DNA from 3 places in the Kitasatospora sp. NPDC041917 genome. Region 2 is predicted to be linked to each of the others. Evidence: riboswitches for the same ligand, from Rfam matches in the RefSeq annotation. Region 2 holds a riboswitch; each other region holds the start of a gene.
The links. Region 2 has a riboswitch for S-adenosylmethionine ahead of ACZ6EM_RS20875 (IclR family transcriptional regulator). Riboswitches for the same ligand answer to the same signal wherever they lie in the genome.
Positions count from the first base shown of each region.

Region 1: linked by a shared signal. The riboswitch ahead of thrC (threonine synthase) and the one ahead of ACZ6EM_RS20875 (IclR family transcriptional regulator) in region 2 are both predicted to bind S-adenosylmethionine.
Region 3: linked by a shared signal. The riboswitch ahead of ACZ6EM_RS27065 (aminotransferase class V-fold PLP-dependent enzyme) and the one ahead of ACZ6EM_RS20875 (IclR family transcriptional regulator) in region 2 are both predicted to bind S-adenosylmethionine.

Region 1 covers NZ_JBVJBI010000020.1:142,876-150,062, reverse strand. Annotated here, with positions in the region: gene ACZ6EM_RS24310 (extracellular solute-binding protein) at 1-858, shown strand, start outside; gene ACZ6EM_RS24305 (cupin domain-containing protein) at 913-1,263, opposite strand; gene ACZ6EM_RS24300 (DUF3263 domain-containing protein) at 1,357-1,602, shown strand; gene otsB (trehalose-phosphatase) at 1,723-2,547, shown strand; gene ACZ6EM_RS24290 (alpha,alpha-trehalose-phosphate synthase (UDP-forming)) at 2,534-4,000, opposite strand; gene ACZ6EM_RS24285 (glucosyl-3-phosphoglycerate synthase) at 4,039-5,076, opposite strand; SAM riboswitch class I at 5,188-5,324, shown strand; gene thrC (threonine synthase) at 5,341-6,621, shown strand; gene ACZ6EM_RS24275 (ubiquitin-like small modifier protein 1) at 6,657-6,935, shown strand.
Region 2 covers NZ_JBVJBI010000016.1:57,998-65,184, forward strand. Annotated here, with positions in the region: gene ACZ6EM_RS20865 (DUF362 domain-containing protein) at 1-161, opposite strand, end outside; gene ACZ6EM_RS20870 (threonine/serine exporter family protein) at 398-1,651, shown strand; gene ACZ6EM_RS20875 (IclR family transcriptional regulator) at 1,693-2,406, opposite strand; SAM riboswitch class I at 2,607-2,749, opposite strand; gene ACZ6EM_RS20880 (hypothetical protein) at 2,835-3,908, opposite strand; gene ACZ6EM_RS20885 (AfsR/SARP family transcriptional regulator) at 4,170-7,187, shown strand, end outside.
Region 3 covers NZ_JBVJBI010000025.1:91,991-99,177, forward strand. Annotated here, with positions in the region: gene qcrA (cytochrome bc1 complex Rieske iron-sulfur subunit) at 1-1,037, opposite strand, end outside; gene qcrC (cytochrome bc1 complex diheme cytochrome c subunit) at 1,046-1,855, opposite strand; gene ctaE (aa3-type cytochrome oxidase subunit III) at 2,043-2,663, opposite strand; gene ACZ6EM_RS27055 (response regulator) at 3,060-3,485, shown strand; gene trpD (anthranilate phosphoribosyltransferase) at 3,605-4,681, shown strand; SAM riboswitch class IV at 4,790-4,908, shown strand; gene ACZ6EM_RS27065 (aminotransferase class V-fold PLP-dependent enzyme) at 4,960-6,345, shown strand; gene ACZ6EM_RS27070 (Lrp/AsnC family transcriptional regulator) at 6,349-6,630, opposite strand; gene ACZ6EM_RS27075 (rhomboid family intramembrane serine protease) at 6,627-7,187, opposite strand, start outside.

The DNA.
Region 1 (7,187 bases), on a different contig from region 2:
ACGCAGTACGGGATCCCGTTCGTCTCCTCGTCGCGGGTGCTCTTCTACAACAAGGCGATGTTCCGGCAGGCCGGGATCACCCAGCCGCCCGCCACCTGGAACGAACTGCGGCAGGACGCGGAGAAGATCAAGGCCAAGGTGCCGGGGGTGACCCCGTACGGGCTGCCGCTGGGGCCGGAGGAGGCGCCGGCCGAATCGATGCTGTGGACGCTGAGCGGCGGCGGCAGCATCTCCGACGACGTCGGCAACTACACCATCGACAGCGCCCAGAACCAGGCGACCTTCGGCTGGCTGAAGAGCAACCTGGTGAGCACCGGGCTGACGTACCCGGACCCGGGCGGGATGAACCGCACCCCGGTGTTCCAGGACTTCGCCGCCGGGAAGGTCGCGATGCTGAACGGGCACCCGACGCTGCTGCGGATGGCGACCGCCGGGAAGATCGACTTCGGGACGGCGCCGATCCCCAAGAAGGACGGCGTCGGGCGGACCGGGAGCCTCGGGGTCGCCGACTGGATGATGGCGCTCAAGGCGAACGGGCACAAGAACGAGATCAAGAAGTTCCTGTCCTTCGTCTACGGCAAGGACAACCAGCTGAAGTTCGACGAGCAGTACAACCTCCTGCCGGTCACCCAGGACGCCTTCGCCCAGATGTCGTCGGACCCCAAGCACGAGGACCTCAAGCAGTTCGCGGTCGGGCTGGCCAACGCGAGCTTCTACCCGTTCGGCGACCCGGCCTGGGGCGAGGTCAGCAACGGGATCAAGGCGGGGATCGGGCAGGCCGTCACCGGGGATCCCAAGCAGGTGCTCGGGGGACTGCAGGACGCGGCGGTGAAGGAAGCGGCCAAGGTCCGCAAGTAGGACCGGGGGCCGGGGCGGGGTCGGGACCCGCCCAGGCCCCGGCGGGGGTGTGCTTCAGGGGAGCGTGATGGCGTAGGCCTTGCGGAGGGTCTCGTGGACCGTCCAGGTGGTGCGGTCGCCCTCGCGCAGGACCGCGCAGTCGCCGGGGCCGACCTCCAGGGTCGGGCCGCCCTCGATCTCGATGGTGGCCCGGCCGCTGAGCACCACGAACATCTCGTCCGCCTCCACGTCGGTGACCACACCGGGGGTGATCTGCCAGAGACCGCGCAGATGGCGGCCGTCGGCCGACTCGGACAGCACCTTGCCGGTGACCTCGGGAGAACCGGAGACGACCTGGGACGGGTCCAGCGGATCGGGGTCGAGGTCGGCGGTGGGGACGTGCAGGGCGAAGCTGGGCGTGGTCATGGGGGTGACGGTAGCCGGGCGCGGGGAGCGGTGGGGCGAGCAGGGTGTGTCGGGGTCGCGCGCGAGAATGACACTCCGTAGCGGTGGACGGAGGTGGTTCCGGTGGGCGAACCGGGCGGGCTGAGTGAGCGGGAGCGGGCGGTGCTGGCGCTGGAAGGGCGGCAGTGGCGTACGGCGGGGGCCAAGGAGCGGGCGATCCGGGAGGAGCTGGGGCTCTCCTCGACGCGGTACTACCAGGTGCTGAACGCTCTGCTGGACCGGGAGGCGGCGTTGGCGCACGCGCCGGTGCTGGTGAATCGGTTGCGGCGGGTTCGGGAGGCCCGGCGGGGGGCCCGGTGACGGGGCGGCTCTCGGAAGGGCGGCTGGGCGCCGGGGTGGGGGAAAGGGGTTGCGGGCGCCACGCGGGTGGGTGCGGAGGGGGCGGTCCGGGGTAGGGGCTTCGGTATGGGTTTTGAAGAGATGTTCGTGCCGGGGACCGAGGCTGGGCGGGACGGGGTGCGGGCCGTCCTGGCGGCGCCCGGGGATGCCGTGATCGGGTTGGACTTCGACGGGACCTTGGCGCCGATCGTGGCGGATCCGGGGCGGGCGCGGGCGCATCCGGGGGTGGTGGGAGCTCTGCGGCGGTTGGGCTCGGTGGTGGGGGCCGTGGTGGTGGTGACGGGCCGGCCGGCCGCGGTGGCGGTGGAGTACGGGGGGTTCGCGGGGCTGCCGGGGGTGGTGGTGCTGGGGCACTACGGGGCCGAGCGGTGGGAGGACGGGAAGCTCTCGGCGCCGGAGGCGCATCCGGGGGTGGCGCGGGTGCGGGACGTGCTGCCGGTGGTGCTGGAGCGGGTCGGGGCGCCCGAGGGGACGTGGGTGGAGGACAAGGGGCGGTCGGTGGCCGTGCACACCCGGCGGACGGCGGCGCCGGAGGAGGCGCTGCAGCTGCTGCGGGCGCCGGTGGGGGACCTGGCGGCCGAGCACGGGCTGGTGGTGGAGCCCGGCCGGCTGGTGCTGGAGCTGCGGCCGCCGGGGGTGGACAAGGGGGCGGCGCTGACCGGGTTCCTGCGGGAGCGGGGGGCCCGTGCGGTGCTCTACGCCGGGGACGACCTGGGGGACGTGGCGGCCTTCGTCGCGGTGGAGAAGCTGCGGGGCGAGGGCGTGGCCGGGGTGCTGGTGTGCGCCGGTGCGGTGGGGGACGCGCCGGTGCGGGAGCTGGCCGACCGGGCGGATCTGGTGGTCGCCGGGCCGGAGGGGGTGGTGGAGCTGCTGGGGGCTCTCGGGGAGGCGCTCACAGGGCGTTGAGCTGGTCCAGGAACCACTGCTGCGGGGGGAGTGCGGTGGCCGCCGCGGCCAGGCGCCCGGTGCGGTCGGCGCGCTCCTTCGGGTCCATGGTGAGAGCGGCGTGGAGGGCGTCGGCGGTGGCGATGACGTCGTAGGGGTTGACGGTGAGGGCGTCGTCCTTGAGTTCGGCGTGGGCGCCGGCCTCGCGGGAGAGGACGAGGGCGCAGCCGTTGTCGGAGACCACCGGGACTTCCTTGGCGACCAGGTTCATGCCGTCGCGGATGGGGTTGACCAGGGCGACGTCGGCCAGGCGGTAGGCGGCGAGCGAGCGCGGGAAGTCGTCGTCGACGTGGAGGAGCAGCGGCTGCCAGGCGGGGGTGGCGAATTCGGCGTTGATCTCGTCGGCGAGAAGCTGGACGGTGGCCGTGTAGTCGCGGTACTCGGCCAGGTCGGTGCGGGAGGGGTAGGCGAAGGCGATGTGCACCACCCGGTCGTGCCACTCGGGGCGGGTGCGGAGCAGGTGCCGGTAGGCCTGGAGGCCGCGGACGATGTTCTTGCTCAGCTCGGTGCGGTCGACCCGGACGATGGTGCGGCGGTCGCCGACGGTCCGGCGGAGGGCGGCGAGGCGTTCGTCGACGTCGGGGCGGTGGGCGCGTTCGCGCAGGAAGTCGGCGTCGGCGCCGAGGGCGTGGACGCCGAGGCCCGTGGTGCGGCCGTCGAGGGTGACGGTGAGCGCGTCGAGGTCGACGGTCGCGTCCAGGAGGTCCTCGCAGCAGGCGGCGAAGGCGCGGGCCCAGCGTTCGGTCAGGAAGCCGGCCCGGTCGGCGCCCAGGATGCCGGTGAGGACGGCCCGGGCGACGTCGTCGGGCAGCATCCGGTAGTACTCGGGCGGGGCCCAGGGGGTGTGCGAGAAGTGGCCGATCCGCAGGTCGGGGCGGGCCGCCCGGAGCAGGGCCGGGACCAGGGAGAGGTGGTAGTCCTGGACGAGGACCGCGGCGTTCGGGGCGGCCTCGGCGGCCAGGGCCTCGGCGAAGGCCTCGTTGTACGCCCGGTAGGCGGCCCACTCGGTGCGGAAGCCGGCGTCGAAGGCGGGTGCCGTGGGGGTCGCGTAGAGCAGGTGGTGGACGAACCACAGGGTGGAGTTGGCGACGCCGTTGTAGGCGCGGGCGAAGGTCTGCGGGTCGATGTCCAGCATCCGTACGGCCTGGCCGCCGACCTCGTGGCCGGCCAGGTCGAGGCGGCCGTGCGGCGCCTCGGCGGCGGCTCTGCGGTCGGCGTCGTTGAGGGCGGCGCAGACCCAGACGGCGTTCGGGTCCGCGATGGCGGAGAGGCCGGAGACCAGTCCGCCGCCGCCGCGGCGCAGGGTCAGCGTGCCGTCGTCGGCGGTGCTGAAGGACACCGGTCCCCGGTTGGAGGCAACCAGGACGGGGGCGGTGCCGGTCGCGCTCGAACGGTTGGTCGTGAGATCGCCCATGGTTGGGATGTTGCCGGGGGTTCGGGGCGGCAAACCCCTCAATGACGGGTCGCGTATTCGGGGACGGTGTGCATCGGGGGGCGTTCCAGGGCGGTCACCGGGTGGGTGTGGGCGGTGAAGGCGCGGGTTTCCGGGTCGCGGGTGAACTGGGTGAGTTGGGGGTGGACGAGGTCGGCGGAGGCCTTGAGGCGGTGGGTGCGGTCGAGGCGTTCCAGGGCGGTCCGGTAGATGGTGGCGGCCATCCGGCCGAGGGCCTGGCCGTCCTGGTGGCGGTGGTGCCGGACGCCGACGTCCACCTGGGCCAGGGCGTCCAGACCGGCCAGTTCCAGGGCGTCGACCAGCAGGCCGAGTTCGACGCCGTAGCCGGTGGGGAAGGGCAGCCGTTCGAGCAGTGAGCGGCGGGCCGCGTACTCGCCGCCGAGGGGCTGGACGAAACCGGCGAGTTCCGGCCAGTGGAGGTTGAGCAGGGGCCGGGCGACGAGTTCGGTGACCCGGCCGCCGCCGGCGGGCAGGACGGCGCCCTCGGATTCCAGCGGGCGGTCGTACATGGCCTTGACCAGTTGGATGGACTCGTCGGTCAGCAGCGGGCCGAGGATGCCGGAGACGAGGGCCGGGTCGAATTCGCGCAGGTCGGCGTCGACGAAGCAGACGATGTCGCCGCGGGTGACCAGCAGCGAGCGCCAGAGCACCTCGCCCTTGCCGGGGACGGCGGGCAGCCGGGGCAGGACGGCGTCGCGGTGCTCGACCCGGGCGCCGGCCTCGGCGGCGACGGCGGCCGTGGCGTCGGTGGAGCCCGAGTCGACGACGACGAGTTCGTCGACGAGCGGCAGGCGTTCCATCAGCTCGCGGCGGATGGTGCGGACGATGTCGCCGACGGTGGCCTCCTCGTCCAGGGCGGGGAGGACCACGCTGACGGTGCGGCCGGTGCGTTCCTTGGCGGCGAGGAGGGTGTGGACCGGCCGGTCGGCCGCGCTCCAGGAGCGGCGGCGCAGCCAGGACGCCGCCTGCGGGAGGAGCTCGGGAATCGGTTCGGCGGGCACGGAGGTCTCCTCGGCGGGGTCGGTGGGACGGGTCATCTCGCGTGGCGGACGGACCCGTTCAGGATTGACGCCTTCGGATACAGTCTTCGTACAGCGGTCGGACCTTTGCACGCCGGGGTCGCCGTTGAGCATCACCACAATTTCACAAGCTCATCCAGAGGGACTGAGGGAACGGCCCGTTGACGTCCCGGCAACCTTCCCGCGCGGCTGTCTGTCGACAGGCCCCGGCGGGACAGGTGCCAATTCCGGCCTGTGGCGCGACCGTGCCACGGGGAAGATGAGGAGAGAGGCCTCGCCATCATGGCTATCGACACCGCCGCACCTGTTTCCGTCGACCTCGGCCCCGCCGCCGCGCTGTCCTGTCGCGAGTGCGGCACCCGCTTCCCGCTCGGCCCCAGCTTCGCCTGCCTGGAGTGCTTCGGCCCGCTGGAGATCGCCTACGAGTTCGGCAGCGAGGGCGCCGAGGAGCTGCGCAAGCGGATCGAGGCCGGTCCGGCGTCCATCTGGCGGTACGCGCCGCTGCTGCCGGTTCCGGCCGACGTGGCGTCGAAGCCCAATCTGAACCCGGGGTGGACCCCGCTGGTGAAGGCGGACAACCTGGGCCGGGAGCTCGGTTTCACCGCCCAGCTGCACGTCAAGGACGACTCCGGGAACCCGACGCACTCGTTCAAGGACCGGGTGGTCGCCTGCGCGATCGAGGCGGCCCGGGCGTTCGGGTACACCACGCTGTCCTGCTCCTCCACCGGCAACCTGGCCGGCGCGGTGGGGGCGGCGGCGGCCCGGGCCGGGTTCCGGTCCTGCGTGTTCATCCCGCACGACCTGGAGCAGGGCAAGGTCGTCATGGCCGGGGTGTACGGCGGCGAGCTGGTCGGCATCGAGGGCAACTACGACGACGTGAACCGCTTCTGCTCGGAGCTGATCGGCGATTCGGCCGGCGAGGGCTGGGGCTTCGTCAACGTGAACCTGCGGCCGTACTACGGCGAGGGTTCCAAGACGCTGGCGTACGAGATCTGCGAGCAGCTCGGCTGGCGGCTGCCGGAGCAGATCGTGATCCCGATCGCCTCGGGCTCGCAGCTGACGAAGATCGACAAGGGCCTCCAGGAGCTGATCAGGCTCGGCCTGGTCGAGGACCGGCCGTACCGGATCTTCGGCGCCCAGGCCGAGGGCTGCTCGCCGGTGTCGGCCGCGTTCAAGGCCGGCCGGGACGTGATCAAGCCGGTCAAGCCGGACACCATCGCCAAGTCGCTGGCGATCGGCAACCCGGCCGACGGCCCGTACGTGCTGGACATCGCCCGCCGCACCGGTGGCGCGGTGGAGGACGTCACGGACGCCGAGGTCGTGGCGGCGATCCGGCTGCTGGCGCGGACCGAGGGCATCTTCGCCGAGACCGCCGGCGGGGTGACCGTCGGCGTGCTGAAGAAGCTGGTCGAGACCGGGCAGCTGGATCCGGCCAAGGAAACCGTCGCGATCAACACCGGCGACGGCCTGAAGACCCTGGACGCCGTCTCCGACGCCGGGATGACCGCCGTCATCCGCCCGACGCTGGACTCGTTCCGCGCCGCCGGCCTCGCGTCCGTCTGAACCACCCGATCGGCCCCGCCCCCGCAAGGAGAGTCATGAGCGCCAACGTCCGCATTCCCACCATCCTCCGCACCTACACCGACGGTGCCGCCGTGGTGACCGCCGAGGGTGCCACCCTGGCCGAGGTCGTCGCCGACCTGGAGAAGAACCACCCGGGCATCTCGGCCCGCATCCTGGACGACACCGGCAAGCTGCGCCGCTTCGTGAACGTCTACGTGAACGACGACGACGTGCGTTTCGCCGAGGGCCTGGCGACCGAGATCGAGGACGGCGCCGGCATCTCGATCATCCCGGCGGTGGCCGGCGGCTGCTGAGCCTTCGCGACCAACCAGCGGTCGCCCGCGCGTACGGAATTCCGTTTCCCGTATGCGCGGGCGACCGCTGGCATTCCGGCCGGAATATTTCCCGGTCGAGTCGGAGTAGAGTGTGGCTCGGTTGGGAACAGGGTTTCCCTTTCGGCCCCCGCAGTGCTCGGCCCGGGGGCGTCCGGCCGGCGGGACCGGCCCGTGAAACATGTCAGGCGGATGTCAGAATTCCCGCGGACATTTGAGTAATTCGTCCGCTAT
Region 2 (7,187 bases):
GTGCCCGGGGTCAACAGCACCGGGACCGCCTCCGGATCGCCGTGGGCCCGCTCGGCGAGGAGCTCCCAGAGCCCGGCCCGGGCGACCGCCTCCGCCAGCAGCTCGGCGGCGGTCAGCGGCCGGACCCGGGTGGAGCGGGCTACGGCGGCGACGACGGTCACATCTCCCCCAACGCCGGCGGGCGGTCCTCCTGCGCACGGTCGGGCCGTCGCCGATTCACCGGAAAGCATCCCAAAGAGGTTGAAAGCGATGCTACTGCCCGGGGGCGGATACCGGGGCGGGGCGCGCGCTCGTGTCCCGGGCCGGCCTCCGCCGCCGGCCCGGCCGGGAACGGCGGTAAACCGAACAGACCGGGGCACAGTCGGACCGATTCGGGCGGGATGGGACGATACCTGCCATGCCAAGCAAGTCTCCCCCGGTCCGGGGCACCGACGCCCCGCCCGACCCGCTCCGCCGTCTGCTGCTCGAACTGGGCGAAGCCCTGCTGGGCGGCGGCCTGCCCGTCCATGACGTCGAAGAGGAACTCCACTGGCTGGGGCGGGCGTTGGGGGCGCCGGACGTACGGGTCGCCGCCCTGACCAACGGGCTCTTCGTCGCGCTGGGGCCGGACGACGCCACCCGGTTCCAGCCGGTCGGCACCGCGCTGCGGTTCGAGCAGACGGCCGACGTCCTCCACCTGGTGCACCGGCTGCGGGCGGGCGAGCTCGACGGGCCCCGGGCGCTCGCCGAGCTGGACGGGATCCGGCGGGCGCCGGCCCGCCGGCCCGCGTGGGTGTCGGACCTCGGGGCGCTGCCGGTCGGGGTGGGGGTCTGTCTCTTCCTCCAGCCGGTGGCGGCGAACGTGCTGGCGGCCGGGCTCGGCTCGCTGCTCGTCGTGGGGCTGACCGTGCTCGCCCGGCGGCTGCCGTACCTGCGGCCACTGCTGCCCGTCACCGCCGGTTTCCTGGTCGCGCTGCTGGTCCTCTCGCTCGCCCGGGCCGGGCTGCTGGAGGGCCCGCTGCGGACCATCGTGGCCACGCTGGCGATCCTGCTGCCGGGCGGACTGCTCGTCACCGGGCTGTCGGAGATCGCCGCGGGTGCGGCCAGCGCGGGTACGGCCCGGCTGGTGTCCGGTGCGGTGCAGCTGGCGCTGTTCCTCGCCGGGGTGGCCGCGGCCGCGACGGCGGCCGGCGTGCCGGCCGCCGCGCTGGCCGACGTGCAGGTCGCCAGGCCGAGCTGGTGGGTGATCGCGCTGGGGCTGGCGCTCGCGGTGGCGGGCGTGGTGGTCAGCGTGAACACCCCGCCCTCGGCCGTCCCGTGGATCGTCGTGGTGATCGCGGTCAGCGTCACGGTCCAGGTGGTGGTGGGGTCGGCGCACGGCGCGGCGGTCGGCGGCCTGGCCGGCGCGGTCACCGCCGCGGCCGCGGCCACCCTGGTGCACTGGCTGCCGGGCGGTCCGCTCTGGCAGGTGCTCTACCTCCCGGCGTTCTGGATCGTGGTACCGGGCTCCTTCGGCCTCCTGCACACCGCGCAGATCGAGGTCGGGAACGGCGCGCAGTCGGTGCTGACGGCCGTGTCGGCGGTCTTCGGGGTGTCGATCGGCACCCTGATCGGCTCGGTGATCAGCCGGATCCCGCGTCCCTCCCGCGCCGTGCTGCTGCCCCGGGCCTGAGCCCGGGGCAGGCGGGGCCCCGACGCGGGCGGGGCCCCCGCTCAGGGGTGGCGCAGGGCCTCGGTGAGCCGGTGGGCGGCCTCGACGACGGCCTGGGAGAGCTGGGCGCCGGGGTGCCGGGTGAGGCGTTCGATCGGGCCGGACACCGTGACGGCGGCGACCACCCGGTTGGACTGGCCGCGGACCGGCGCGGAGACGGAGGCGACCCCGAGTTCGCGCTCGCCGACCGACTGGGCCCAGCCCCGGCGCCGTACGCCGCTCAGCGCGGTGGCGGTGAAACGGGCGCCCTGCAGTCCGCGGTGGAGCCGTTCGGGCTCCTCCCAGGCGAGCAGGATCTGGGCGGCGGCGCCGACCTTCATGGGGAGGGTGACGCCCACCGGAACGGTGTCGCGCAGGCCGGTGAGGCGCTCGGCGGCGGCCACGCAGATCCGCACCTCGCCCTGCCGGCGGTAGAGCTGGGCGCTCTCGCCGGTGATGTCGCGCAGCTGGGTGAGGACCGAGCCGGCCGCGGCCAGCAGCCGGTCCTCGCCGGCCGCCGTCGCGAGCTCGCCGACCCGCGGGCCGAGCATGAACCGGCCCTGGGTGTCCCTGCTGACCAGGCGGTGGTGTTCGAGTGCGACGGCCAGCCGGTGGGCGGTGGGCCGCGCCATGCCGGTGGCGGCGACCAGGCCGCCCAGCGTGGCGGGACCGGCCTCCAGGGTGCCGAGGATCGAGGTGACCTTGTCGAGCACGCCGACGCCGCTCGTGTTCTCCATGTGGGGGTACTCCAGTCTCGGGGCCCGGAGCAGCGGACGGTCGCTGCTCACGGCGGCTCCTGGCGGGGAGCCGGGGGGTGTGGTCAGCGAGGACGGGCCGGGGGAAACGGCCGATTGCCTGCGCCGGGCACGAGACGGGTACGCGAAAGCGCCGGGGCGGGAAGCGCCCGGGCGAAGGACAGCACAGAGAGCACCGTGTCTCCTCATCTTTCCCGCGCCACAGTGGCGACAGGCCGGAGTTGGCACTGCCCCCGGACGGCACGGCGCGTACTTCGGACGCCGGGTCGAACGGGGAGTTGCCGGGGCTTCGTAGGGCCGGTCCCTCCACCCCTCTGGATGATTCGCCAGGAACGATACAAGACTTCCCGGGCCGCTCGGCAAGCCCCCCCACCCCCGACCCCCACCCCGGCCGCCGCCCGCGGGCCCGCTCAGCGGTGGCGCGGCTCCGACAGGCCGGTGCACGGGGCCCGGTCCGGGCCGCCGGGGGCGGTGGCGTCCCAGGCGCTCAGGGCGGCGAGGGCGGCGGAGCGTTCGGAGGCCGTCGGCCGGGTGCCCTCGGGGCCGAGCAGGTAGTCGGCGACCGGGGTGAGCAGCAGGGTCGCGTCGCCGGCCGGGAGCAGCAGGGCCTCGTCCCACCGGTGCCGGATGACGGTGCGGCGCAGCAGGGTGCCGTGGCGCGGCCGGAGCGGGCGGTGGCGGCCGCGGCGGCGGCGCCGTTCGGGGGCGACCTCGGTCTCCAGGACGGTGCGCACGTCCCGCAGGGAGCCGAGCGGCACGTGTTCGGCGGCGAGGTCGAGGAGGGCCGCGGCCTCCGGGGCGAGCCGGTAGGCGGCGACCACCGCGGCGGTCTCGACGGCGTCGAAGGGCTGCCCGGCGAGCTGGGCGACGTCGATCACGTCGCCCGCGAGGAAGGCGCGCCCGAGCCCCTCCTCGGCGAGGGCGATCAGGCATTCCACGTGGTCGTCGGCGGCCAGGTAGGGGCGGACCGGGACGGTGGCGAGGTCGCCGGTGAGCGCGGCGGTGGCGACCCGTACCTGGTACCACGGGTCCAGCAGCGGGTCCTCGCCCGGCCAGCGCAGGGTGACGGCGGTGTGCCGGGGCCGCTCGCCGAACAGGGTGACCTCCACGGACTCCACCGGGTGATCGGTGACCAGCCGGTTGACGGCCTGCCAGAGCGTGGCCTCGGTGGGGCTGACGAGGCCGAGCTCGGCCAGCGGCCGGGGCAGGTCGGGCGGGTAGTAGCCGGCCAGTGGCAGGTCGCGGATCGGGCGGACCCCGGTGGCGTCGGCGAGGTCGCGCGCGACGCCCGCGTAGCACTCGGCCCGGTCGCGGGCGCGCTGCAGCTCGGCGCGGGCGTGCCGGCCCATCCGGACGCCGTCCCGGGCGAGCGCGGCGAGCACCAGGTACGGGAGGTGGCGCTCGCCCCGGGCGCGGTGGAGCAGGTCGACCGGTCCGGCGGCCGGGTCGACGTCGAGCAGCCGGTGGAGCAGGTCGGTGTTCATGGGGGTCCGCCTCCGAGAGCCGTGGTGGTCGGCCGGACGGCGGCCGGGCGACCGGGGACGTGGCGGGTCCGGCGGTCGGGGCCGGGCCGACTGCGGGCGCCACACCGTCGATTGTGGTCACGGCCGATCAACGCCGGATCACCACCGGGTCGATGATCCCTCGACATCCCGCGGGGTGCCGTGGGTTGATAGGGGCTCATCGAATCGGGGGGCGGCACGTGCGCGGACGGGGGCGAGCACATGAGGCGGGCAGGTGCAGGGATGGATGATTTCCGGTTCTCGGTGCTGGGACTGATGAGAGCGCAGCGCGGTGCGACCGCGCTGAAGGTGGGCAGCCCCCAGCAGCAGGCGATGCTGGCGGTGCTGCTGCTGCGGCCCGGCCACGGCGCGAGCGCCACCGACCTGATCGACGCCCTGTGGGGCGAGGAGCCGCCGGGCACCGCGATGACGACGGTGCGCACGTACGCCTGGCGGTGGCGCAAGGTGCTGCACGGCGAGGAACCGGACACGCCGACCGTACTGACCTCGGTCGGGGACGGCTACCGGCTGGTGCTGCCCAAGCACGCGGTGGACGCGGCGCAGGCGGAGGAGCTGGCGGCGCAGGCCGAGCGCACGGCGGCCGCCGGGGAGCCGCAGCAGGCGCGTGATCTGCTGAACCAGGCACTGGAGTTGTGGCAGGGCGAGCCGCTGGCCGGCATCCCCGGCCCGTTCGCGCAGCGCCAGCGCCAGCGACTCCAGGAGCTGCGGCTGACCCTGCTGGAGGAACGGATCGCCCTGGACCTGGCGCTCGGCCGCTACTCCCGGTGCATCCCGGAGCTGACCTCGCTGACCACCGAACACCCGCTGCACGAGCGGGCGTACGGGCTGCTGATGCGCGCGCTGTACCAGGCCGGGCGGCAGGCGGACGCGCTGGCGGTGTTCCGCGGCGCGCGTCAGCTGTTCCTGGCCGAGCTGGGCGTGGCGCCCGGGGTGGAACTGGACCTGCTGCACCAGCGGATCCTGGAGGGCGACCCGACGCTGGCCGCCCCGGCGCCGGTCCTCCGGCCGGTGTCCGCCGTGCCCGGGCCGGCCGCGCCCGGGCCCGGCCCGGCGGAGCAGACCGCGCCCGGGGCCGGAACGCCGGAGCCGGCCGGCGGACCCGCGGTACCGGACGCACCCGCCGCCGCCCCGGCCGGGAACGGCGTGCCGGCCCCCAGACCGGCCCAGCTTCCGCCCGACGCGGCCGACTTCACCGGCCGTACGGTGCTGGTGGAGCGGCTGGGCGGAGCCCTCGGCGCGCCCGGCCAGCAGGCGCTGGCGATCGCGACCGTGGTCGGCATGGGCGGGGTCGGCAAGACCGCGCTGGCCCTGCACGTCGCCCACCGGGTGCGCGAGGCCTACCCGGACGGGCAGCTCTACGTCGACCTGCGGGGCGCCGACGCCACCCCGGCCGATCCGGAGGCGGTGCTCAGCGGCTTCCTGGTGGCGCTCGGCGTGCCGGCCGACGCGGTGCCGGACGGACTGGACGCCCGCTCGGCGCTGTTCCGCTCGGTGGTGGACGGCCGGCGGCTGCTGCTGGTGCTCGACAACGTCCACGACACCGCGCAGATCAGACCGCTGCTGCCGGGCGCGGTCGGCTGCGCCGTGCTCACCACCAGCCGCACCCGGCTGTCCGGACTGCCCGCGACCGTCCAGGCCGACCTGGGCGTCTTCGAACCCGAGGAGGCGCTCGAACTGCTGGGCCGCACCATCGGCGCCGAACGGCTGGCCGCCGAGGCCGAGGCCGCCCGGGAGCTGCTGCTCGTCTGCGGCCACCTCCCGCTCGCGGTGCGGATCGTGGCGGCCAGGCTGGCCGCCCGGCCGAGCTGGACGGTGCAGACACTGGGCCGCCGGCTGGCGGTCGAGCGCCGCCGGATCGACGAGCTGCGCATCGGCGACCTGGAGGTGGCGGCCGCCTTCGAACTGAGCTACCGCCAGTTGACGCCCGCCCAGGCCCGGGCGTTCCGGCTGGCCGCCTCGGTGGACGGCCCGGACCTCGGGCTGCAGGCCGCGGCCGCCCTGCTGGACCTCGACGAGTACGACGCCGAGGACCTGCTGGAGGCTCTGGTGGACGTGGCGATGATGGAGTCGCCCTTCCCCGGCCGCTACCGCTTCCACGACCTGCTGCGCGCGTTCGCCCGGCGCCGTCCGGACGATCCCGGCGCGGCGGTGGCGGCCCGCGACCGGATGCTCGACCACCTGCTGGCCACCGCGTGCACGGCCTTCCAGCACGCCGTTCCCGGGGATCCGGCGGCCGGCGCGCTGGGGCCCGCCCGCAGCGCGGGCGTTCCGCTGGACGGCCCGGACGGGGCGCGGGCCTGGGCCGAGGCGGAGGGTTCCGGGGCGATCGCGCTGGCCGCCCAGGTGGCGGGCTGGACCGTCGCGGACGACGCCGCGGCCGCCCCGCCCGCTCCTGCCGACGGCCGTGCGCCGACGCATGGCCCGACACACGGGCCGGGGCAGGGCCCGGGGCCCGAGCCGCTGCGCGCCGCGATCGATCTGCTGATCGCGCTCACGCCGTTCGTCCTCGCCCCGCCCAGCCGCCAACTGGCCACCACCGCGCAGGCCCTGGCCGCCGCCGCGGTCCACCGCGCCGACCACCGGGCAGCTGGCCGGGCGCACTTCCTCCGCGGCAACGTCGCCCTGGCCGCCACCCGGCTGGAGGAGGCGGAGGCGGCCTCCCGGCTGGCGGTGGCCGCCTCCCGCTCGGCGGGCGACACGGTGATCCTGCGCCAGGCGCTGAACGACCTCGGCCTGGTCTGCCAGTTCCTCAGCCGCTACGACGAGGCCGTCGGGCACTACGACGAGGCGCTGCTGCTGGCCCGCGAACTCGGCCACCGCTCCGGGGCGCTGGTGACGACGGTGAACGCGGCGCTGGCCCGGGTGCGCAGCGGGCGGGCCGCCGAGGCGGTGCCGATCTGCCACGAGGCGCTGGCCGAACTGCGGACCCGGCACGACGATCCGGGCCGGGCGTACACGCTGTACGTGCTGGGGCTGGCGCTGCACGGGCTGGGGCGGCACGAGGAGGCGGTCACCTGGTTCGGCGAGTGCCTGGCGGTGGCCTCGGCGGCCGGTCTGCGGGCCCGGGCGGCGCACGCCCGCTACCGGATGGCGGACAGTCTGCGGTCGCTGGGCCGGACGGACGAGGCGCTGGAGCACGCCGGGCAGTCGCTGGAGCTGTGCGAGGAGCTGGGTGCCGAACGGGACCAGGGCCACGCGCTGGTGGTGCTGGGCCGGACCCTGGCCGACCTCGGGCGGGAG
Region 3 (7,187 bases), on a different contig from region 2:
CAGTAGCTCGGGCCGACGGGCTCCGCGAAGTCGCCGGTGGCGACCAGGTTGCCCTTCTCGTCAGTGATGATCTTCAGCTGCGGCAGCGGGTGACCGGCCGGGCCGAAGATGACGCGGGCGCCGTCCGCCAGGTCGAAGGTCGACTGGTGGCAGGGGCAGAGCGCGTGGTGGGTCTGCTGCTCGTACAGGCTGATCGGGCAGCCGACGTGGGTGCAGATCTTGGAGTAGGCGAGGATGCCCTCGAAGCCGAGCTCCTTGGACTTCTCGTCCTTGATGTCCTCGGGCGCGATGCGGACCAGCATCAGGGCGTCCTTGGCGATCCGCTGCTGGAAGTCCTCGCTGTGCGTGGACAGGCCCTCCGGCATGGCGAAGGTGAGCGAGCCGATGACGATGTCCTCGGGCTTCATCGGCTGCAGCGTGTTCATGTTGATCAGCGGCAGCGGCTTGGCCTCGGTCGCCTCCTTCCAACCGGTCTCCTTGAGCTTCTTCTCGGGAAGCGGGCCAAGGTCACGGAGCAGGACCACGCCGGAGAGCGGGACCAGCGCCATGGAGCCGATCAGGGTGTTGCGGATCATCTTGCGGCGGCCGAAGCCGGACTCGGCGGCGCCGGTCTTGAACTGCTCGATGACGTCCGCGCGGACCTCGTCGGACGCCTCGATCGGGTGACGCTCGGCCGGCAGCTCGACGTCCGACATCAGGGTGCGGGCCCAGTGGACCGCGCCCGCGCCGATCATGAACAGCGCGATACCCAGGGTCAGGCCGAGCGCGAAGTTCAGCGCGCTGACGTGACCGAGCGGGAAGATGTAGACGATCTTGTCCGGGTCGATGGCCACGTACGAGGCGATGAAGCCCACGGTGGCGAGCATCGAGATCACGAACATCAGCGAGACCTGGCGCTCGGCGCGCTGGGCGGCCCGCTCGTCGATGTCGGTGCGCCGGGGCTCGTGGGCCGGCAGGCCCGGGTCGGCGAACGGGCTGCCGTGGTCGGCCACCTCGCCGGCGGAGCCGTGCGGCTCCGGGAGCTTCTCTTCTGACATGTCGTGGCTCATGACTTCTTGGCCTTGGTGGTGTGGGCGGCGACCCAGATCGCGACCGCGATGAGCGTGCCGAGGCCGAAGATCCAGCCGAACAGACCCTCGGTCACCGGACCGAGGCTGCCCAGGGTGAGACCGCCGGGGTTGGGCTCATCGTTGGTGGTGTGGCGGACGAAGGCCACGATCTGCTTCTTCTGCTCCTCGGGCATGGTGGTGTCCGGGAACGACGGCATGTTCTGCGGGCCGGTCTGCATGGCCTCGTAGATGTGCTTGGCGTCCACGCCCTCGAGCGACGGGGCGTACTTGCCCTTGGTCAGGGCACCACCCTGGCCGGCGAAGTTGTGGCACTGGGCGCAGTTGGTGCGGAACAGCTCGCCACCCTTGGAGATGTCCTCGGGGTTGGTCGAGGTGAACTGCTCCTCCGTCGGGGTCACCGGGCCGGGACCGAGGGAGGCGACGTAGGCGGCGAGCTGGTCGATCTCGGCCTGCGAGTAGATGTTCTTCTTGCGCGGGACCTGGGCGCCGGGCTGCTGGGCGGGCATGCGGCCGGTGCCGACCTGGAAGTCGACGGCGGCGGAGCCGACGCCGACCAGGCTCGGACCGTCACTGCTGCCCTGGCCGTTCATGCCGTGGCAGGAGGAGCAGCCGACGGCGAAGAGCTTCTTGCCCTCATCGATCGCGAGCGACTGCGCGGCGACGTCGGCCTGCGCCTTGTCGGCGGGCGCGAACGCGGCGTACAGCCCCCCGGTTGCCGCCAGGGCGAGAAGTAGGACGACCAGCGCCGCCAATGGGTGGCGCCGTCGTGCGGAGAGCTTTTTCACGGAATAACCCCGGTGTCAGGATCTGGTCGACTGGTGGGTGCACCCGGCGGCCGGTCTGGCCGGCACGAGGCTGCCTGTCTAGGGCTGCGCGCGCGGTCGGTCGGTGGGAGCGTCGGCACCGGCAGAAGCGGCCCGTCGCCGGTGAGGGCGGGGGCCGCAGCCGGTGGCCAGCGACCTGATCAGCTGGTTACTTGATCAGGTAGATGGTCGCGAACAGGCCGATCCACACGACGTCGACGAAGTGCCAGTAGTACGACACGACGATCGCCGCGGTGGCCTGCTCGTGCGTGAAGCGCTTGGCTGCGTACGTCCGTCCCAGGACCAGCAGGAAGGCGATCAGACCACCCGTCACGTGCAGCCCGTGGAAGCCGGTGGTCAGGTAGAACACCGTGCCGTACGGGTCGGAGGACAGCGACAGGCCGTCCTTCTTGACCAGCTCGGTGTACTCGAAGACCTGGCCGCCGATGAAGACCGCGCCCATGGCGAACGTGAGGATGAACCACGCCCGGAGCTTCTTCACGTCACCGCGCTCGGCAGCGAACACGCCGAGCTGGCAGGTGAGCGAGGAGAGCACCAGGATCGTGGTGTTGACCGAGGAGAAGGGCACGTTGAGGGCGTGGGCCTTCTCGGTCCAGAACTCCGGCCCCTTGACGGAGCGGAGCGTGAAGTACATCGCGAAGAGGGCCGCGAAGAACATCAACTCGGAACTGAGCCAGACGATCGTTCCGACGCTGACCATGTTCGGCCGGTTGACCGATCCGTGCGCGTGCCCGGTTTCTACTGCTGTTGCTGTCGCCACGACGGACATTATGTCGGTCCCTTATTCCGTCTTCACGTCGGGGGGTGTCCCTCGGAGTGTCCGGTGCGTGCGGTATGCCCCCTTGGGGGGTGCCGGGGTGCCCGGACGGGGGTTGAGCAGCGGCGTGTCCCTTTTCTGATGGTTCCTCGGAGGGGCCTGCGACCCCGTTGCCCGGCGCGTCGCTGCACGGTCGGACCAGCCGTGGGAGGTAAGGGGACGGGCCCGGGGTCGGCCGTACGGGTGGACTGGACGGGATCGGGTGACGGGCCGTCCTCCGGGCGGGTGAGCCCGGGGCGCGGCGGCTCGGGACGGATCGTGCGCGAGGGGGACTCGGCGGAGGGTGATCGGGAGTAGCATCCGGATCAGGCGAACGTGGTCCGGATCACACTTGAGGGAGCAGGGCCCATGGCGTACACGACCGATGAGACGCTCACCGTCCTCGTCTACAGCGACGACCGCAACACCCGCGAGCAGGTGCTGACGGCGCTCGGCCGTCGGCCCGCCGAGGATCTTCCGGAACTGTCCTACCTGGAGTGCGCGACCACCCCCGCGGTGCTCAAGGCACTGGAGAAGGGGGGCGTGGACCTCTGCGTGCTGGACGGCGAGGCCGTTCCGGCCGGGGGGCTGGGGCTCGGGCGCCAGCTCAAGGACGAGATCTACGGCTGCCCGCCGGTGCTGGTGCTGATCGGCCGGCCGCAGGACTCCTGGCTCGCCGCCTGGAGCCGGGCGGACGCCGCCATCTCCCGCCCGGTGGAGCCGGTGGCGCTGGCCGGGGCGGTCGCCACCCTGCTGCGGGCGCGGCTGGCGAAGCGGACTCCGGTCGTCCGCTGAATTCCCCCCCGGTAACTGGAAAAGAGAGGGGTAGAAGCGGCCGCTTCGCTCGATAGGCTGGCTCCATCCGTACGGACGTCCCCCCGGAGCGGGGAACCGACAAACAGCTGGAGTCAGCCATGGTGAACGTGAACCCTGCGAACGGCGGTAGCGACCCCGCGCAGGTGATCCGCACCTGGCCGGACCTCCTGGCCGCGCTGTTGCAGGGGGAGGACCTCGACCGCGCGTCCACCGCGTGGGCGATGGACCGGATCATGAGCGGCGAGGCGTCCCCCGTGCAGGTGGCCGGGTTCATGATCGCGCTGCGGGCCAAGGGCGAGTCGGTCGAGGAGATCGCCGGCCTGGTCGACGCGATGTACGAGCACGCCGAGCCGCTGGAGATCCCCGGACCGGCGGTGGACATCGTCGGCACCGGCGGGGACCGGGCGAAGACCGTCAACATCTCCACCATGTCGGCGATCGTCGCGGCGGCCGCCGGCGCCAAGGTGGTCAAGCACGGCAACCGCTCGGCCTCCTCCAGCAGCGGCTCCTCGGACGTGCTGGAGAAGCTCGGGGTGGCGCTGGACCTCTCCTCGCAGCGGGTCGCCGAGGTGGCCGAGGAGGTCGGTCTCACCTTCTGCTTCGCGGCCAAGTTCCACCCCTCGATGCGGCACGCCGCCACCGCGCGGCGCGACCTCGGGGTGCCGACCTCCTTCAACATCCTCGGCCCGCTCACCAACCCGGCCAGGGTCACCGCGCACGCCATCGGCTGCTTCGACACCCGGCTGGCCGGGCTGATCGCCGGGGTGCTGGCCGAACGGGGCGCGACGGCGCTGGTCTTCCGCGGTGACGACGGGCTGGACGAGCTGACCATCACCACCACCTCGCAGGTCTGGCTGGTGCGCGACGGGGTGGTCACCGAGACCACCTTCGACCCGCGGGACGTCGGGATCGAGCTGGTCGGCATCGAGGCGCTGCGCGGGGCGGACGCCTCGTACAACGCCGAGGTCGCGCGGCGGCTGCTGGCGGGGGAGCACGGGCCGGTGCGGGACGCCGTCCTGCTGAACACGGCGGCGGCACTGGTCGCGCTGGACCTCGGCGAGGCGCCGCTCGCCGAGCAGCTTGCGGCCGGCATGGAGCGGGCCGCGGAGGCGATCGACTCCGGTGCCGCGCAGGACCTGCTGCGGCGCTGGTCGGAGGCCACCAGCCGGATCTGAGGCGGTAGTTGGGGAGCCCGTGCCGGAACGCCGGCACGGGCTCCCGCGCTGTCCGGATGCTGGATGCCCGTTTGACCACCCGATGGACGCGGCCTAGAGTCTTGGCCAGGTCATGAGTGACAGTGCGAAGCCCCAGCTGGCTGTCCGGCAACCCTCCGTCCGTGGCGGGGTGCCCTGGGTGAGGACCGGGTCGTCACGGCAAGCCGTCCGTGCGACAAGCGCGGACGCCCGACGACTAGCACTCCCGGGGTCCCTCACCCCTGAAGGAGTGCATCCTCATGTCCCCTCTCGCCACCACCGAGACCTGCGCCCCGCTCGCCGTCCTCGGCGCCGACGTCCAGGTCCCGCTCGCCAACGGTGAGAAGGTCGGCTACGCGGCGCTGGACTACGCGGCCAGCTCCCCGGCGCTCCAGCGGGTGTGGGACGACGTCGCCGCCTACGCGCCGTACTACGGCAGCGTCCACCGCGGGGCCGGGTACCTCTCCCAGCTGTCCACCGACCTGTTCGAGCAGAGCCGCCGCACCGTCGGCGAGTTCCTCGACCTGCGCGAGGGCGACCAGGTGGTCTTCACCCGGGCCACCACCGACTCGCTCAACCTGCTGGCCGCGGCCGTTCCGGCCGGCACCCGGGTGTTCGCCTTCGAGACCGAGCACCACGCCTCGCTGCTGCCCTGGGCGCACGCCGGACTGGGCGTCACCTACCTGCGGGCGCCGCGCTCCCGGGCCGAGGCGGTGGGCGCGCTGGACGCCGCCCTCGCCGGGGCGCCCGAGGGCCCCAAGCTGCTCTGCGTCACCGGCGCCTCCAACGTGACCGGCGAGCTGTGGCCGGTCGCCGAGCTGACCCGGACCGCGCACCGGCACGGCGCCCGGGTGGTGCTGGACGCCGCCCAGCTGGCGCCGCACCACCGGGTCTCGGTCCGCGAGCTGGACGTCGACTGGATCGCCTTCTCCGGCCACAAGATCTACGCGCCGTTCGGCGCCGGGGTGCTGGCCGGCCGGGCGGACTGGCTGGACGCGGCCGAGCCGTACCTGGCCGGCGGCGGGGCGACCCGGACGGTGGCCCGGGAGAGCGACGGCTCGGTGGCCGTGCAGTGGCACACCGGCCCGGCCCGGCACGAGGCCGGCTCGCCGAACGTCATCGGCGCCTACGCGATCGCCTCGGCCTGCCGGGCCCTGACCGAGGCCGGCTTCGACGCGCTGGAGGCCCGCGAGCAGCAGCTGATCGCCCGGCTGACGGCCGGGCTGGCGCAGATCCCGCAGGTCAAGGTGCTGAACCTGTTCGGCTCCGACTCCGCCCGGGTCGGCGTGCTGTCCTTCGTCGTCCGGGGCTGGAACAGCTCGCACTTCTCGGCCGCGCTGTCCGCCGAGTACGGCATCGGGGTGCGCGACGGCCTGTTCTGTGCCCACCCGCTGGTGCGCACGCTGCTCGGGGACGAGGACGTCGCCCCGTCCGAGTGCGGCGCGCCGGAGCCCTCGCTGCCGGGCGAGCGCAGCCTGAACGCGATCCGGGTGAGCTTCGGCGCCGGGACGCCGGACGAGCACGTCGACCGCTTCCTGACCGCCGTCCGGGAGCTGGTCACGGACGGGGCGGCCTGGAACTACCGTAACGAGGGCGGTCGCTGCGTCGCGACCGTGCAGATCGACCGGGGCCGGCGCGAGGGCTGAGCGCTACTCGTCCAGGCCCAGGGCGAAGGCGGCTTCCAGGTCGTGCTGGGAGTAGGTGCGGAAGGCGATCTGGGTCTCGGTGTGGGCCACGCCCGGGACCTTGTTGAGCCGGCCCGGGATGACCTCGGCCAGGTCGTCGTGCCGGCGCACCCGCACCATCGCCACCAGGTTGTAGCCCCCGGTCACCGAGTAGACCTCGCTGACGCCGTCGATGGCGGCGATGGATTCGGCGATCTCCGGGATGCGGTCGACACTGGTCTTGATCAGGACGATGGCGGTGATCACAGTTCGGGCTCCTTTGTGGGGTGCCGCCAGCGTATCGGGCGTCGGCCGGGTCGTCGCGGGGGGTGGCGAACCACGGTGCAGGCGTAGAGGAACCCGGCCGAGAAGCCGATCACGTGGACCAGGTACGCCACCCCGGGCCCGGCCGAGTGCACCGACCACCACTGCAGGGCGAACCAGAGGCCGAGCACCAGCCAGGCGGGGAACCGCAGCGGCAGGAAGAGCAGCAGCGGGACGAGGGTGGTGACCCGGGCCCGGGGGTGGAGGCGCAGATAGGCGCCGAGCGCGGCGGCGATCGCCCCGGAGGCCCCGATGAGCACCCGGGTGGAGTTCGGCGAGTGCGCCTCGGCGAGCGCGAAGCCGTACGTGGTCAGGCTGCCGGCGGCCAGGTAGAAGACGGCGTACCGGGCCCGGCCCAGCCGCCGTTCGACGGTGGGGCCGAAGACCTGGAGGAAGAGCAGGTTCCCCAGCAGGTGCAGCCAGCCGGCGTGCAGGAAGAGGCCGGTGAGGACGGACAGGGCCGGGTGCTTGCCCGGGGTCGGGGCGGCCGGGCAGCCGGG